Regions from separate parts of the Brevibacillus nitrificans genome, predicted to be linked through region 1. Evidence: riboswitches for the same ligand, from Rfam matches in the RefSeq annotation. Region 1 holds a riboswitch; each other region holds the start of a gene.
What was found. A riboswitch is a leader RNA that binds a small molecule or an ion and turns the genes downstream of it on or off. The one in region 1 is predicted to bind cyclic di-AMP.
Positions count from the first base shown of each region.

Region 2: linked by a shared signal. The riboswitch ahead of EDM59_RS06855 (CAP domain-containing protein) and the one ahead of EDM59_RS30710 (ABC transporter ATP-binding protein) in region 1 are both predicted to bind cyclic di-AMP.
Region 3: linked by a shared signal. The riboswitch ahead of EDM59_RS13555 (APC family permease) and the one ahead of EDM59_RS30710 (ABC transporter ATP-binding protein) in region 1 are both predicted to bind cyclic di-AMP.

Region 1 is NZ_RHHU01000030.1:8,096-12,280, reverse strand. It holds partial or broken gene EDM59_RS30715 (glycoside hydrolase family 18 protein) at 1-1,337, shown strand; cyclic di-AMP (ydaO/yuaA leader) riboswitch at 1,537-1,669, shown strand; partial or broken gene EDM59_RS30710 (ABC transporter ATP-binding protein) at 1,883-2,638, shown strand; gene EDM59_RS30705 (ABC transporter permease) at 2,696-3,346, shown strand; gene EDM59_RS30700 (osmoprotectant ABC transporter substrate-binding protein) at 3,360-4,185, shown strand, end outside.
Region 2 is NZ_RHHU01000003.1:1,076,887-1,081,071, reverse strand. It holds gene EDM59_RS06865 (MDR family MFS transporter) at 1-747, shown strand, start outside; gene EDM59_RS06860 (nitroreductase family protein) at 935-1,570, shown strand; gene EDM59_RS06855 (CAP domain-containing protein) at 1,763-2,395, opposite strand; cyclic di-AMP (ydaO/yuaA leader) riboswitch at 2,403-2,557, opposite strand; gene EDM59_RS31740 (helix-turn-helix domain-containing protein) at 2,711-2,872, opposite strand; gene EDM59_RS06845 (CdaR family protein) at 3,033-3,335, opposite strand; gene EDM59_RS06840 (MarR family winged helix-turn-helix transcriptional regulator) at 3,615-4,073, shown strand; gene EDM59_RS06835 (threonine aldolase family protein) at 4,060-4,185, shown strand, end outside.
Region 3 is NZ_RHHU01000009.1:38,548-42,732, forward strand. It holds gene EDM59_RS13545 (winged helix-turn-helix transcriptional regulator) at 23-379, opposite strand; gene EDM59_RS13550 (NAD(P)H-dependent oxidoreductase) at 631-1,170, shown strand; cyclic di-AMP (ydaO/yuaA leader) riboswitch at 1,318-1,476, shown strand; gene EDM59_RS13555 (APC family permease) at 1,665-3,482, shown strand; gene EDM59_RS13560 (LrgB family protein) at 3,532-4,185, opposite strand, start outside.

The DNA.
Region 1 (4,185 bases):
ACCTGACCCCGGCAGCCAAAAACAGCGGGAGTAACGCTGCTGCCGTCGATCAGGCTGAGGGGGGAGCAGGCCAGATCATCGACGCTGCTGTCCCGGGAAAGACGTACATACTGAAAGGAAAAGGCAGCGTAAACAGACTCGGCCAAGAAGGGATTATCGGGGCAGAATGTCTGGACAAGAACGGAAAACGAATCCCAGGGGGAAGAGTGACGCTTACCTTCAAGAGCCCTGCCTTTGTGGAAAAATCGCTATCTTTTACGACTGTGCCTGGCACGGCTCACATACAGGTGTACGTCTATGTCTATCATGCCATCGCAGGCGGTGTTTCTTATTTTGATGATATAAGCCTTGTCCCTGCTTCGTGCACCTTCGATTGCCATACGAATAATGCAGCGTTTCTGCCGAATGACTGGTTTGCCGAGTCCCAGGCTCCCGCAGAGATCGAAGCCCGTGTAAAGCAATTGCGTGAGATGAGAATTCGCTATCAGATGGCGGACGTTGGCATGCTGACGGAATGGGGGATGCTCGACGCGAGGAGCTATGCCGGACTGGCACAATGGCTGAAATACTCCAAGGAAGCTGCACCGGACCAAGTGGTGATTGCGGTGCTTAATTTTAATCAAAGGCTGACAAAGGACGAGAATGGAAACGAACAGCCGAACCCCCTTTTCGGGACAGAGACATTTCATCAAAATGTGAATCAGATCGTGCAGAAGCTCGTCCATGAAGGCATTTTCTGGGACGGAAAGCTGTACAGGGTGGATGGCGTTCATCTCGACATGGAACCTTTTTTCACAGACGACCGCGAACTGGAAAATATGCTTCGCTATTTGCGAGAACATGCGCTGAGCGGCAATCGCTACTTCTCGGTGGCTGCGCCCGTTCAGTATGGCGGGGAAAAACAGTGGAGCTACGCGTATATCCAAAGAATTGCCTCCATCGTCAATCAGATCAATCCGATGGTGTACGATCAAATGGGATGGGATTCGCCGATCGATTCTCCCTACGCCTATCAAACGCTATGGACAACGGAGATGAAGCGATACAGTGACGCTATTCTCTCGGCAAAAGGCAATTGCCAGCTGCTCCCCATCATGCCAGCCTATGAACGCAGAACGGTAGAAGAGATAGGAGTGGTCTATCACGATCCGTACGTGGAAAACATCTACTCCGCCGCGAAGGGCTTGGTCAATGCCAGCCAAGCAGGGGCAAAGATTCACGGAGCGGGGATTTTCTGGTGGGCTACCTTTATCGGTGATTACCCAGAGGTGTATCCTCGGACGTATTACTTGCAGGATCAGGAGCACTGGATGAAAGAATGGGTCCATCATTCCTAGGTCAACGATTTCATGTTCGTGCTCTTTTTTTACGAATAGAATGCAAGAATGATATGGATTTAAAAGGAAATGGCAGGATAAGCAAGCATAAGGCAAGAGATTACGGTCAACTGCCGCTGAGCCACAGAGAGGGGGGAATATCGAGAATTTTCAGATTTGAGCCACTGGAAACATTATGGTAACCTTTTATTGTTACCTAATTAAATACGGGCCTAGTTTCGTCTCTGACGAAAACGGGGGAACCATCTTTGGGGTTAATTCTGTGAAAACAGAAGGGATGCAAACTGCCATCCTACCCGTCAGCTAACCTCGTCGGCTAAAGCAGATCATGCATACAAGTTTCTTTTTGTCCGCTTGCTTTATGTGCAAACGGCTTTTGCTCTATCCGGGCATGGGTCGTCCGCACCTATCAAGCTTATTTGTTCATATTTGTATGTGAGAGAATAGTCGACTCATTTGCTTTTGTCGGGAAGGGCCCTCCTGATGAAACGCAGTGTGTCGGCTTTTTTTCTTTTCATAAAATTTTTGAGGAGGAGTTGGGGTAGATGATTTCCTTTCACAGCGTAGAGAAGCGCATCAACGATGTCTCCATCATCCAAAAGCTTGACCTGCAAATCAAAGCGGGTGAGCTGTTCGTCTTGATCGGACCCAGTGGATGCGGCAAGACGACGACCATGAAAATGATCAACCGCCTGATCGAGCCTACCTCAGGGCGAATCGAGATCAATGGGGAGGATGTCTCCCTGGGAGATCCCGTTGAGCTGCGGCGCAATATCGGATATGTGATTCAACAAATCGCTTTGTTTCCCCATATGACGATTGGGCAAAATGTTTCTTTGGTACCCAGATTGAAAAAGGCAGACCAAGCGCAGTATGAAAAAAGGGTCGATGAGCTGCTGGACATGGTCGGGCTGGACCCGAAGGTTTTCAAAAACCGATACCCGGCTGAGCTGAGCGGTGGACAGCAGCAGCGTGTTGGCGTCATCCGCGCCATGGCGGCAGATCCGCCCATCATTTTGATGGATGAACCTTTCAGTGCTTTGGACCCGATCAGCCGGGAGCAGCTGCAGGATGAGTTTGTAAGGCTGCAAAAGACGATCAAGAAGACCATCGTTTTTGTGACGCACGACATGGACGAAGCGATCAAGATATCCGATCGCATCTGCTTGATGAACAATGGCGCTGTGGTACAGGTGGACTCTCCCGAGAAGCTGCTGCAGCGTCCTGCCAATTCCTTTGTGGCGGACTTTATCGGAATCAAGCGGTTGAAAAGCGCACAGGAGCGACAGGCAGTCTCGTCGACGAAAAAAGCGACGCTTCCCCGTTGGAGCATTTCGTAAAAAGAGGGAGGGGAAGACATGAGTGAATTTGTTCAGTTCATCCAGGAGAGGCACGAGCAGATTTTATTGTTGATCTGGGAGCATAGCTACATTTCGTTTGTCGCGGTCATGGCAGGATTTCTCGTCTCTGTGCCGCTCGGGATCATCCTGACAAGAACGGAAAAGATGAACCGCTACGTCATTGGCTTTGTCAATATTTTGCAGACCATTCCCAGCCTTGCCCTTTTGGGGCTGATGATCCCGCTGCTGGGAATCGGGGCCGTACCCGCGATTGTGGCACTGTTTCTTTACTCGCTTTTGCCCATGCTTCGCAACACCTTTACCGGCATCATGGAGGTAGACCCCGCGCTGAAAGAGGCGGCGAAGGGAATGGGGATGACCAGCTTTCAGATCTTGTGGAAGGTGGAGCTGCCCCTCTCGATCTCGATTATCATGGGTGGATTTCGGACGGCCACTATTTATACCATCAGCTGGGCGACGCTCGCTGCGGTGATCGGAGGAGGAGGACTCGGGTATCTGGTGTTTACCGGACTTGGGGTTGCAAACGACAACATGCTTTTGACCGGAGCGCTTGCAACCGCAATGCTGGCGACGATAGCCGATTTCATTACACGGAAAATACAAAATGTTTGCACACCAAAAGGTCTGAGAAGCAATCGTGCGAATTAAGGGGGAGCAATCTATGAAAAAGAGATGGATATACGCTTTTGTTACGGCCGTTCTTTCGGTAGTCCTGCTTGCAGGCTGCGGCTCCAGTAATGTCGTGAAAATCGGGCATCAGCCAACGACCGAGCAGACGATCATGGCACAGATGCTCAAGCAGGTCATCGAGGGGAATTCCGATATCAAGGTCGATCTGGTTGGAGGACTGGGGGCAACTCCTGTTGTGCTCAAGGCCATGGAGAATAACGATATTCAAATATCAGCTATCCGCTACGTGGGGACGGATCTGACAAGTAGCTTAGGGCTGAAGGAATTCAGCAAAGACCCGCAGGAAGCCTTTGATCTGGTGAAAAAAGGCGTAGCGGAGAAGTTTGATCAGGAGTGGTTCCCGTCTTACGGCTTTGACAACACCTACGTGTTTACGGTACGCAAGGAAATCGCGGATAAATACCAGCTGAAAAAAATCTCCGACCTGGCAAAGGTAGCGGGGGAGCTGCATCTCGGTACAGATGCGAGCTGGCTGGAGCGCCCCAATGACGGGTATGAGGCATTCAAGCAGGAATACGGCTTTGATTTTGGTAAAAAGACTCCGATGGATATCGGTCTGGTCTATAAAGCCGTTGCAAATGGAGAGGTAGATATTGTGCTGGCTTACTCCACGGACTCGCGCCTGAAGGAATTTAATCTGGTCACGCTGGAAGACGACAAGCATTTCTTCCCGCCGTATGGAGCTTCTGCTGTCGTGCGCAACGATACGCTCAAGCAGTACCCGCAGCTAACCGAACTCATTAACAAGCTGAGTAATCAAATTGATACGCCAACCATGACCGCGCTCAACTATCAGG
Region 2 (4,185 bases), on a different contig from region 1:
GGTCTCTTATCGCTGGTGCTCTTCACCATTCGGCAGTTAAAAATTGCGGAGCCTTTGCTTGACCTGCGAACCTTCCAGTATCGCATTTTTCGAATCTCTACCTTAATCATGATTATCGTGATGATGGCGATGTTCGCTGCGATGATGCTATTGCCGATCTTTCTCCAGAACGCCTTGGGTTACAGTCCGTTTGAGGCTGGATTAGTGATGCTGCCAGGGGGAATCATCATGGGCATCATGTCACCCATCACGGGCAGGCTGTTCGATAAATTCGGAGCGAAGTGGCTGGCGATTGTAGGCTTGATTTTGATTGCACACACCTTGCTGCAATTCGCGTTTATTACCGTTACGATCTCTTACCTCACGATCATGCTGTTCAATACACTGCTCATGCTGGGGATTTCCATGCTGATGATGCCCGTGATGACAAATGCACTCAATGAGCTGCCACCGCCTCTGTATCCACATGGCACCGCGATCATTGGGACGCTGCAGCAGGTAGCAGGAGCTGTCGGGACTGCCTTGTTGGTAACTGTCATGATGAATGGGACCGATCGATATTTGCAAAACTCCGCACCTGGCCAGGATGAATCTACCCTGCGTATGCTCTCGATGATTGCAGGAATGAAAAGTGCGTTCCTGCTGGCATTTGCTTTGGTTATCGTCGCTTTGCTTGCTTCCTTTTTCCTGAAGCGCGCAGGCAAACCGAAGCAGCCACAAGGCGCGAAGCAAGTGTCACCGAACTGATTAGGGAAAGAAGACCGTCTCTGACGTACCGAAGGGATGGTCTTCTTTATGCTTGTTGACATTTGGTAAATTTCACTATACAATTATCTTGAATTTGAGATATTTCTCCAATAAAATGGTGAGACGCGACTTTTTCTCCCCATAAATCTCTAATTTAAGATATACGATTTCGAGAGGGGTTATTCCGATGAGTGAATTTACAAACCTGGTGAAACAAAGAAGGTCCGCAACAAAATTTATACCCGATGTAGAAATATCGGCAGATGAGCTCGATGAGATCTTTTCGCTCGTGAAGTTTGCTCCCTCTGCGTTCAACTTACAGCATACTCATTATGTCATCGTCAATGATGCAGAAATGAAGAACAAAGTCTTTGAAGCCGCACAAAAACAGTATAAAGTGAAAACTGCATCAGCGGTGATCCTGGTCCTGGGCAATCAAGAGGCACATACGCAGGCAGGGAAAATCAATGAGGGGCTTCTCCAGCTGGGGGTAATCGATAAGCGGGAATACGACGACACTGTCTCCTCGATCCATCGGTTTTATGAAAAAGGGGGCGAGGCGTTAAGACGCGATGAAGCTATACGATCTGCAAGCCTGTCTGCCATGCTGTTCATGCTGGCAGCCAAAGAGAAAGGGTGGGATAGCTGCCCGATGATTGGCTTTGATCCCGAAGCGATTCGCGAGCTGCTTAGCATCCCAGAGCAGTACGTACCGGCATTGATGATCACGATAGGCAAGGAAGATATGTCGAGCCAAAGAGTCCGAGGCTATCGCAAGCCAGTTGGAGAGTTTGTCAGCTATAACCAATTTACTGTGAAGTGAAAAGCAGGTTTACATAAGGGCGAAAGCATTTCAACGAATGAATGCTGCGGCTGGGTGGATACTAATATCGTGGAAAGTCCCGCCGAGTACAGAATGTTGCGCTGAATATGCAGCCGCTATCTGCCCAGGTAAAAAACAAAACCAAAAACGCCGGGCCCTAGTTACAGGACTCGGCGTTTCTATCCCTTTTCATTATCCGATAAATTCTTGAACCCAGTACCCGTTCACAAAACCTACACCGATTTTGGTGAAAGCAGGATTCATGATGTTTTGACGGTGGCCTTCACTGTTCATCCATTGGTTCATGACTTCATCAGCAGTTTGTTGGCCCATCGCGATGTTTTCACCAGCGGTCATGTAAGACACACCAAATTGTTTCATCATATCGAATGGAGAGCCATACGTAGGGCTTGTATGGTCAAAGTAGTTGTTGCTGGACATGTCAGCCGCTTTTGCTTGTGCGACCTTGTTTAGGGAAGCGTCCAGCTCCACTGGCTTCAGGCCTGCTTTAGCCCGCTCCTGGTTAACCAGATCAGCTACCTGCTTCATGACAGCGGATGCGTCAACTTGCTTTTTAGCTGGCTTCGCGGGTTGTGGAGCAGGTACCGGCTGCTGTTGAACCGGCTGTTGTACAGGCTGCTGAATAGGTGTCGCGTATTGTGGTTGAACAGGTTGTTGCATCACGGGTTGATAGCCGTATTGTGCTGTATATGGGAACGATTGAGTTTGTTGTTCAAGGGCCGCGGCAGAAGCTGTGTTAGAAAAGCCGGAAAGAACAAATCCCAATCCCAAAGTCGCGATCGTAATTGTACCAAGGCGTTTCATATTCACATCGTCTCCTTTTTTTGGCCTACGAGGTTAGCTGACGGATTCGGATTGAGGAAACAACCCTACGCACTATGGCGATTCACCCCATGCAGATCTCTCATCTGCAAAAGAAGATCCCCCGCACTTCCATTCGAGAGGAAGTTTCGGCTGTTTTGTTTGGCATGACCCAGAATAACAGAGATTCACCTGTGAATGAAAGGCATAAATTTTGGTAGGATTCATGTGTTATATGCGGACGCGGGTCGAGAGCGCACGTCTTCCTTGCAAGAAACGACTGACTAGATCGGTATCAACAAGTCGTTAAACTTGCTCTTAGCGCTTGAAGGAAGACAAATGATTCTTCAGATGGCAAGCCAGTTGAATTTTTAGCATGTCCTCCTGACTGTCAAATCGAAGACCTAGTCGTTCCTCGATGCGTTTTAAGCATTGAGACAGGGTATTGATACGAATATGAAGTTTCTTTGCCGTATCGATCGCGGATCAGTTACATGCCACATACTGCATGAGCGTTGTCTCCGAATCACTGCTTTGAATGTGGGCCGCGCGCAGGGGAAGGAATATTTCTTCGGAAAACTTCTCGATGTCCTGCGAGGACTGATGCAGAAAAAGCGATTAATCCCAATCTCTTCGTAGCTCATGAGACCGGATTGGTGCGGTTGATTAAAAAAGAGATGGTCTTCTGGGCTTCCTCATAGCTTTTGGCTATCTCTTCTACATTGAGGTAAGTACCACCGATACCACCGTAAAGGAAATGTTGATCGGTGTTCAGCCATTCCCGAACAATCGTTTCCAGCTGTGAGGTGATATGCTTTATTTCAGCAGCCTCATTCACGGAAAAAAGCAGCGTGATTTTGTTGTGAAATCCAAAAGTCCGTTTATTGATGGCGGATAGCCGTTGATTGATTTTCGATAGCAGCCGTTGCAGCCGGGCTTCCACTTCATAAGGTTCAAAAGATCCAGGGATTTCGCATTAGCAAACAAACGTATAGGTGTTGATTTTAAAAGGAAGGGAGACAATCATGCATCCTAATAGCACCGACCCAATGAAGATCGGGTATAATGCCTCTAAAAAGATCATAATGTTTGGAAAACTACTGGTTCATCCCAGTAGTTTTTTCGTTTTTCCTACATTGCCATCCAAACAAACGAAATGTTGACAAAGTCCACTAAATCAACTAGATTAATTGTTGACTATGTCCACTAAAGGAGGCCAACCATGAGCCTGGATGAAGGCATCATCGCAGATATTCGGCAATTCAATCGCTTCTATACCAATATTCTTGGTGTGTTAAACAAGCATGTATTGGATACCGGATATACGTTGACAGAGGCGCGGGTTGTCCTGGAGATTGGCTTCATGGAGCCGTGTATTGCGAATCAGCTGGTCGAAAAATTAGACATGGATCGCAGCTACATGAGCCGAATCATCTCCAAGCTCCAAAAGGATGGGCTTCTCGAGAAGGAAAGCTCCCCATTGGACAACCGGACGAGCCTGATTCGACTGACTCCAAAAGGGGCGGCGTTGTTTCAACAGCTGAACGAAAGATCGGATGAACAGATCGAGCGGCTGCTAGATGGGCTATCACCAACAGAAATCAGTGAGGTACGTTCTTCGATGTTGTTTATTCAAAGCAAAATGAACCGATTGGAGAGGGCGCAGAATGATTCGATTTGAAAATGATTATACAGAGGGTGCACACAAGCGGATTTTGGAGCGGCTATGGGAAACGAATGAAGAGCAGACATCCGGGTACGGGACGGATGAGCATTGTGAAAAGGCGAGAGCG
Region 3 (4,185 bases), on a different contig from region 1:
CTCTTCTCGCCCCATCAAAGCCTCATCCCGAATGCTGATCATTTTGCTCCATGTAGGCCAAGTGCCGAAACCCCCACCCGCACATATCGCCCAAGACGGAGCTCAGCGTTTTTCCGTGCTCAGACAAGTAATACTCCACTTTGGGCGGGATCTCTTGATAGGGGCGGCGTACGATGAGACCGTCCTGCTCGAGCTCACGCAGCTGATTGGTCAGCATGCCCTGCGTGATATTTGGAAGCATGCGCCGCAGCTCTCCAAATCGCTTGGTGCCATCGTGCAGGAGGATGAATAAGATGAGCGGCTTCCACTTGCCGCCGATGACCTGAAGCGTGGCGAGAATTCCTTGTGTCCGTGTAGGATCGCGAAGTTCTTCTTGCACGTTTTTCCCTCCCTTCCTCATGCTCCATGTGCTCTTCGTTACTTTACCAGAGTATCCTGCTTTCTGACAGTACGCTGTTATTTCGTACCTAGTACGGTTTTTCATACTGTCTGCCCACAACCGAGCTGTCATCCATGGTACGGTTTTCAGGACGTAGTCTGAAGAAAAAGCGTACTTTTCAATCCTCCCTCTCTTTCGAATAATGGGGGATGTAATCCCGAGACGAAGCAACGAAAGAAAGGGTGTTCTTTGTGAAAATCATGGTGATAGCTGCGCATCCACGGCTCGCTGAATCTCGCGCCAATCGGGCGCTGTTGAGTGAATGGAAGAAGAATGGACAAGTGTTGGTCCGCGATCTGTATCAGGAGTATCCCGATTACCAGATTGATGTTCAGCGGGAGCAAGAGCTGCTGCTCGAATTTGAGAGGATTGTCTTTCAGTTCCCATTTTACTGGTACAGCTGCCCACCGCTTTTAAAGAAGTGGTTCGATGAAGTGCTTGTGTACGGCTGGGCATTTGGGCCAGAGGGCGTTCATCTGAAAGGGAAAGAATTTCTGGTCGCCACGACAGCAGGGGGGACGGAAAAGTCGTATCGTTCTGGTGGAGATAACTTTTACACGATCAGCGAGCTGCTTCGTCCTATTGAACGAACCTTGACGAAATGCAACGGAACGTTCCTGCCTGCCTTTGTCGTGTATGATGCCAATCAAGCTACAGACGAGATCCTCGCGCAAGAAGCGAAGCGTTGCGCGGAACACGTACAAACGTCCTTGAATGTTCTCTCACACTAAGGGACAAAAGGACCTTGGGGGATGTCCTTGAAGCAGATCAAACTGCTTATGGGGGCATCTTTTTCACGATCAAAAATGAAGAGAATTAGATCTTTACAAGCGCTTCGTACGGGAGTATTATTTGTTTCGTGATAAAGACAAATGGAAATAACCGATTCGCTGAGTCCCATTTTTGAATGGGAGCGGGGGAACCAAACGTGGCGGGACTTGTCGTGCCACATGGGGTGAATCTCGAAGATTTCGAGTAGGGTGACTCTTACACCCGAATCCGTCAGCTAACTCCGTAAGCGTACCAAGAGAGGCAACATTTACTTTGTGTATAAATGACATAGCCTAACTTTGCTATGCCCTGAAAGCCAAGTGAGTTTCCTTCTCGTTTGGCTTCTTTTTTGTTCTTTTTTTCGGGAAAAAGGAGGGGATTTAGGAAATATCTGAGGGGAAGCTGTCTACATCAAGAGGAGAAACTATCTGAAAAAGTATGTGAGGAGATCAACATGATAATGGGGTTGAAACGACTTTTAATCGGGAGACCGATGAAGTCAAACGCACTGGGTGAAGAAAAGCTCTCGAAGGTCAAGGCATTAGCCGTTTTGTCATCTGATGCGTTATCTTCTGTAGCCTATGGTACCGAGCAAATTCTGCTTGTGTTAGTTACGCTCGGAGCTGCTGCGCTATGGTATTCCATTCCGATCTCCATTGCGGTCGTAGGACTTTTAACCATTCTAATTTTATCTTACCGCCAGACGATCTTTGCTTATACAACAGGCGGCGGAGCGTATATCGTTGCCAAAGACAACTTTGGCACGTCGACCGGACTGGTGGCTGGCGGCTCGCTGCTCGTCGATTACATTTTGACCGTAGCCGTGAGTACCTCGGCTTCGACAGACGCGATTACTTCAGCGTTTCCGGTATTGCATGATCATCGTGTTCTGATTGCGTTGCTCATGATCATCTCCGTAACGATCCTGAACCTGAGGGGGATCACCGAGTCAGCGACGATTCTGATGTATCCGGTCTATTTGTTTGTCGTCGCGATTTTTCTCTTGATTTTGGGCGGTGCTTATCAATGGATGACGGGCAACGTCCAAGTACATGCACCTGTCTACGGCGCTGCGGTCCCGGGAATTACGCTCTTTCTGCTGCTGCGGGCATTCAGCTCAGGCTGTTCAGCTTTGACCGGCGTAGAAGCGGTATCCAATGCGATTCCCAACTTCCGAAGTCCGGCTCCGAAAAATGCAGCCCTGACCTTGATCATGATGGGGCTGATTCTCGGTGTGATGTTTATGGGCATCAGCTTGCTGGCTTACGTCTTTGGCATCGCTCCCAGCCCGAAGGAAACGGTCGTTTCGCAAATCGCATCCGCTGTCTTTGGCAGAGGGATCCTGTATTATTTTATCCAGGCTGTTACGGCTCTTATCCTGTTCCTGGCAGCGAATACTGCTTTTGCAGCCTTTCCCCTGCTCGCCTTTATGCTGGCCAAAGACCGGTTTATGCCAAACATGTTCATGGTCCGAGGGGATCGGCTCGGCTTCTCCAACGGGATCATTTTTCTCGGCATTCTGTCCGCGATTTTAGTGATATCGTTTGGCGGAGAAACGGAGAATCTGATTCCGCTGTATGCGCTCGGGGTCTTCATCCCATTTACGTTGTCGCAAGCCGGCATGATGAAGCGGTGGGTGACGAAAAAGCCTGCCGGATGGTTGGTTCCTTTTCTCATCAATACGATTGGGATGCTGACTACGCTGACGATCTGCCTGATCTTCCTGATCACGAAATTTTCCCAAGTCTGGACGATCTTCATTTTTCTACCGATCGTGATTTTTATCTTCCGCAAAATCAACGGTCACTATCAGGACTTGGCAAGCGAGCTGAGACTGGACATCACGACCGACAAGCCTCAGGCAAAAGGCAGCGTCATCGTGATTCCGGTGGCGGGTATTTCGCAGGTCGTGAAAAATACCATCAGCTACGCGCAGTCCCTGTCTGATGACATCGTGGCCGTCTACGTGGGCTTCAGCGACGAGGACATCAAAAAGATGGAGGAAAAATGGGAGCTGTGGAATCCAGGAGTACGCCTGATCGTTCTGCGCTCTCATTATCGAAGTATCATCAAGCCGCTGTTCAAGTTCATCGATACCGTGGAGTGGAAGAAAGCCGATACGGATCATGTGACGGTCATGATCCCGCAGTTCATCACAAAGCGTTGGTGGCATAATCTGCTGCATAACCAGACCAGCTTTTTCTTGCGGGCGTATTTGTTTGCCCGGCAGGATGTGAAGATCGCGACCGTACCGTATCGTTTGAAAAAATAGGCAGAAATTGAAAAGAGGCAGTCCCTGCGAAAGGGATTGCCTTTTTCGTTTATACAACGATCGTCGTGACGAGCTGTGTAACCAATGCAGCCAGGATCATGGAAATACTGGAAACCGTTCCCGTCAATGAGCCGATTTCAAAGGCTTTGGACGTCCCTGCCCCATGTGCGCTCGTACCCAGAAGAACTCCGCGGGCGATGTCATCCTGAATGCGCAGATAGGAAATGATGTACGGACCGATCACCGAGCCGAGCAGCCCTGTAATCAGGACGAGGACAGCTGTGATGGAAGGCACTCCGCCGATCATTTCGGAAACATTCATGGCGATCGGTGTAGTGATGGACCGCGGGATCAGACTGAACATGACCTGTTTGTCTACATGCATCAGCAAGGCCAGCAAGGCAGAAGAGACGACAGCGACTGCAGAGCCTGCTGTGACGCTCACTACGATTTGTGAAGCGTGTTTTTTCAACAACGGAAAATGCTTGTAGAGCGGTACTGCGAATGCGATGGTAGCAGGCTGCAGCATGTACGCCAGCCATTTTCCACCTGCGTTATAGGCTTCGTATGCCGTATGAGTGCCGAGGATCAGAAAGACCAGTGCAACAGGCGTGAACAGCAAAGGTGAAAACAACAGAATCGGTTTGTAGCGATAGAGCCTTTTGGCAATCAGATAAAGAACGATAGTGACGAAGAAGCCCAA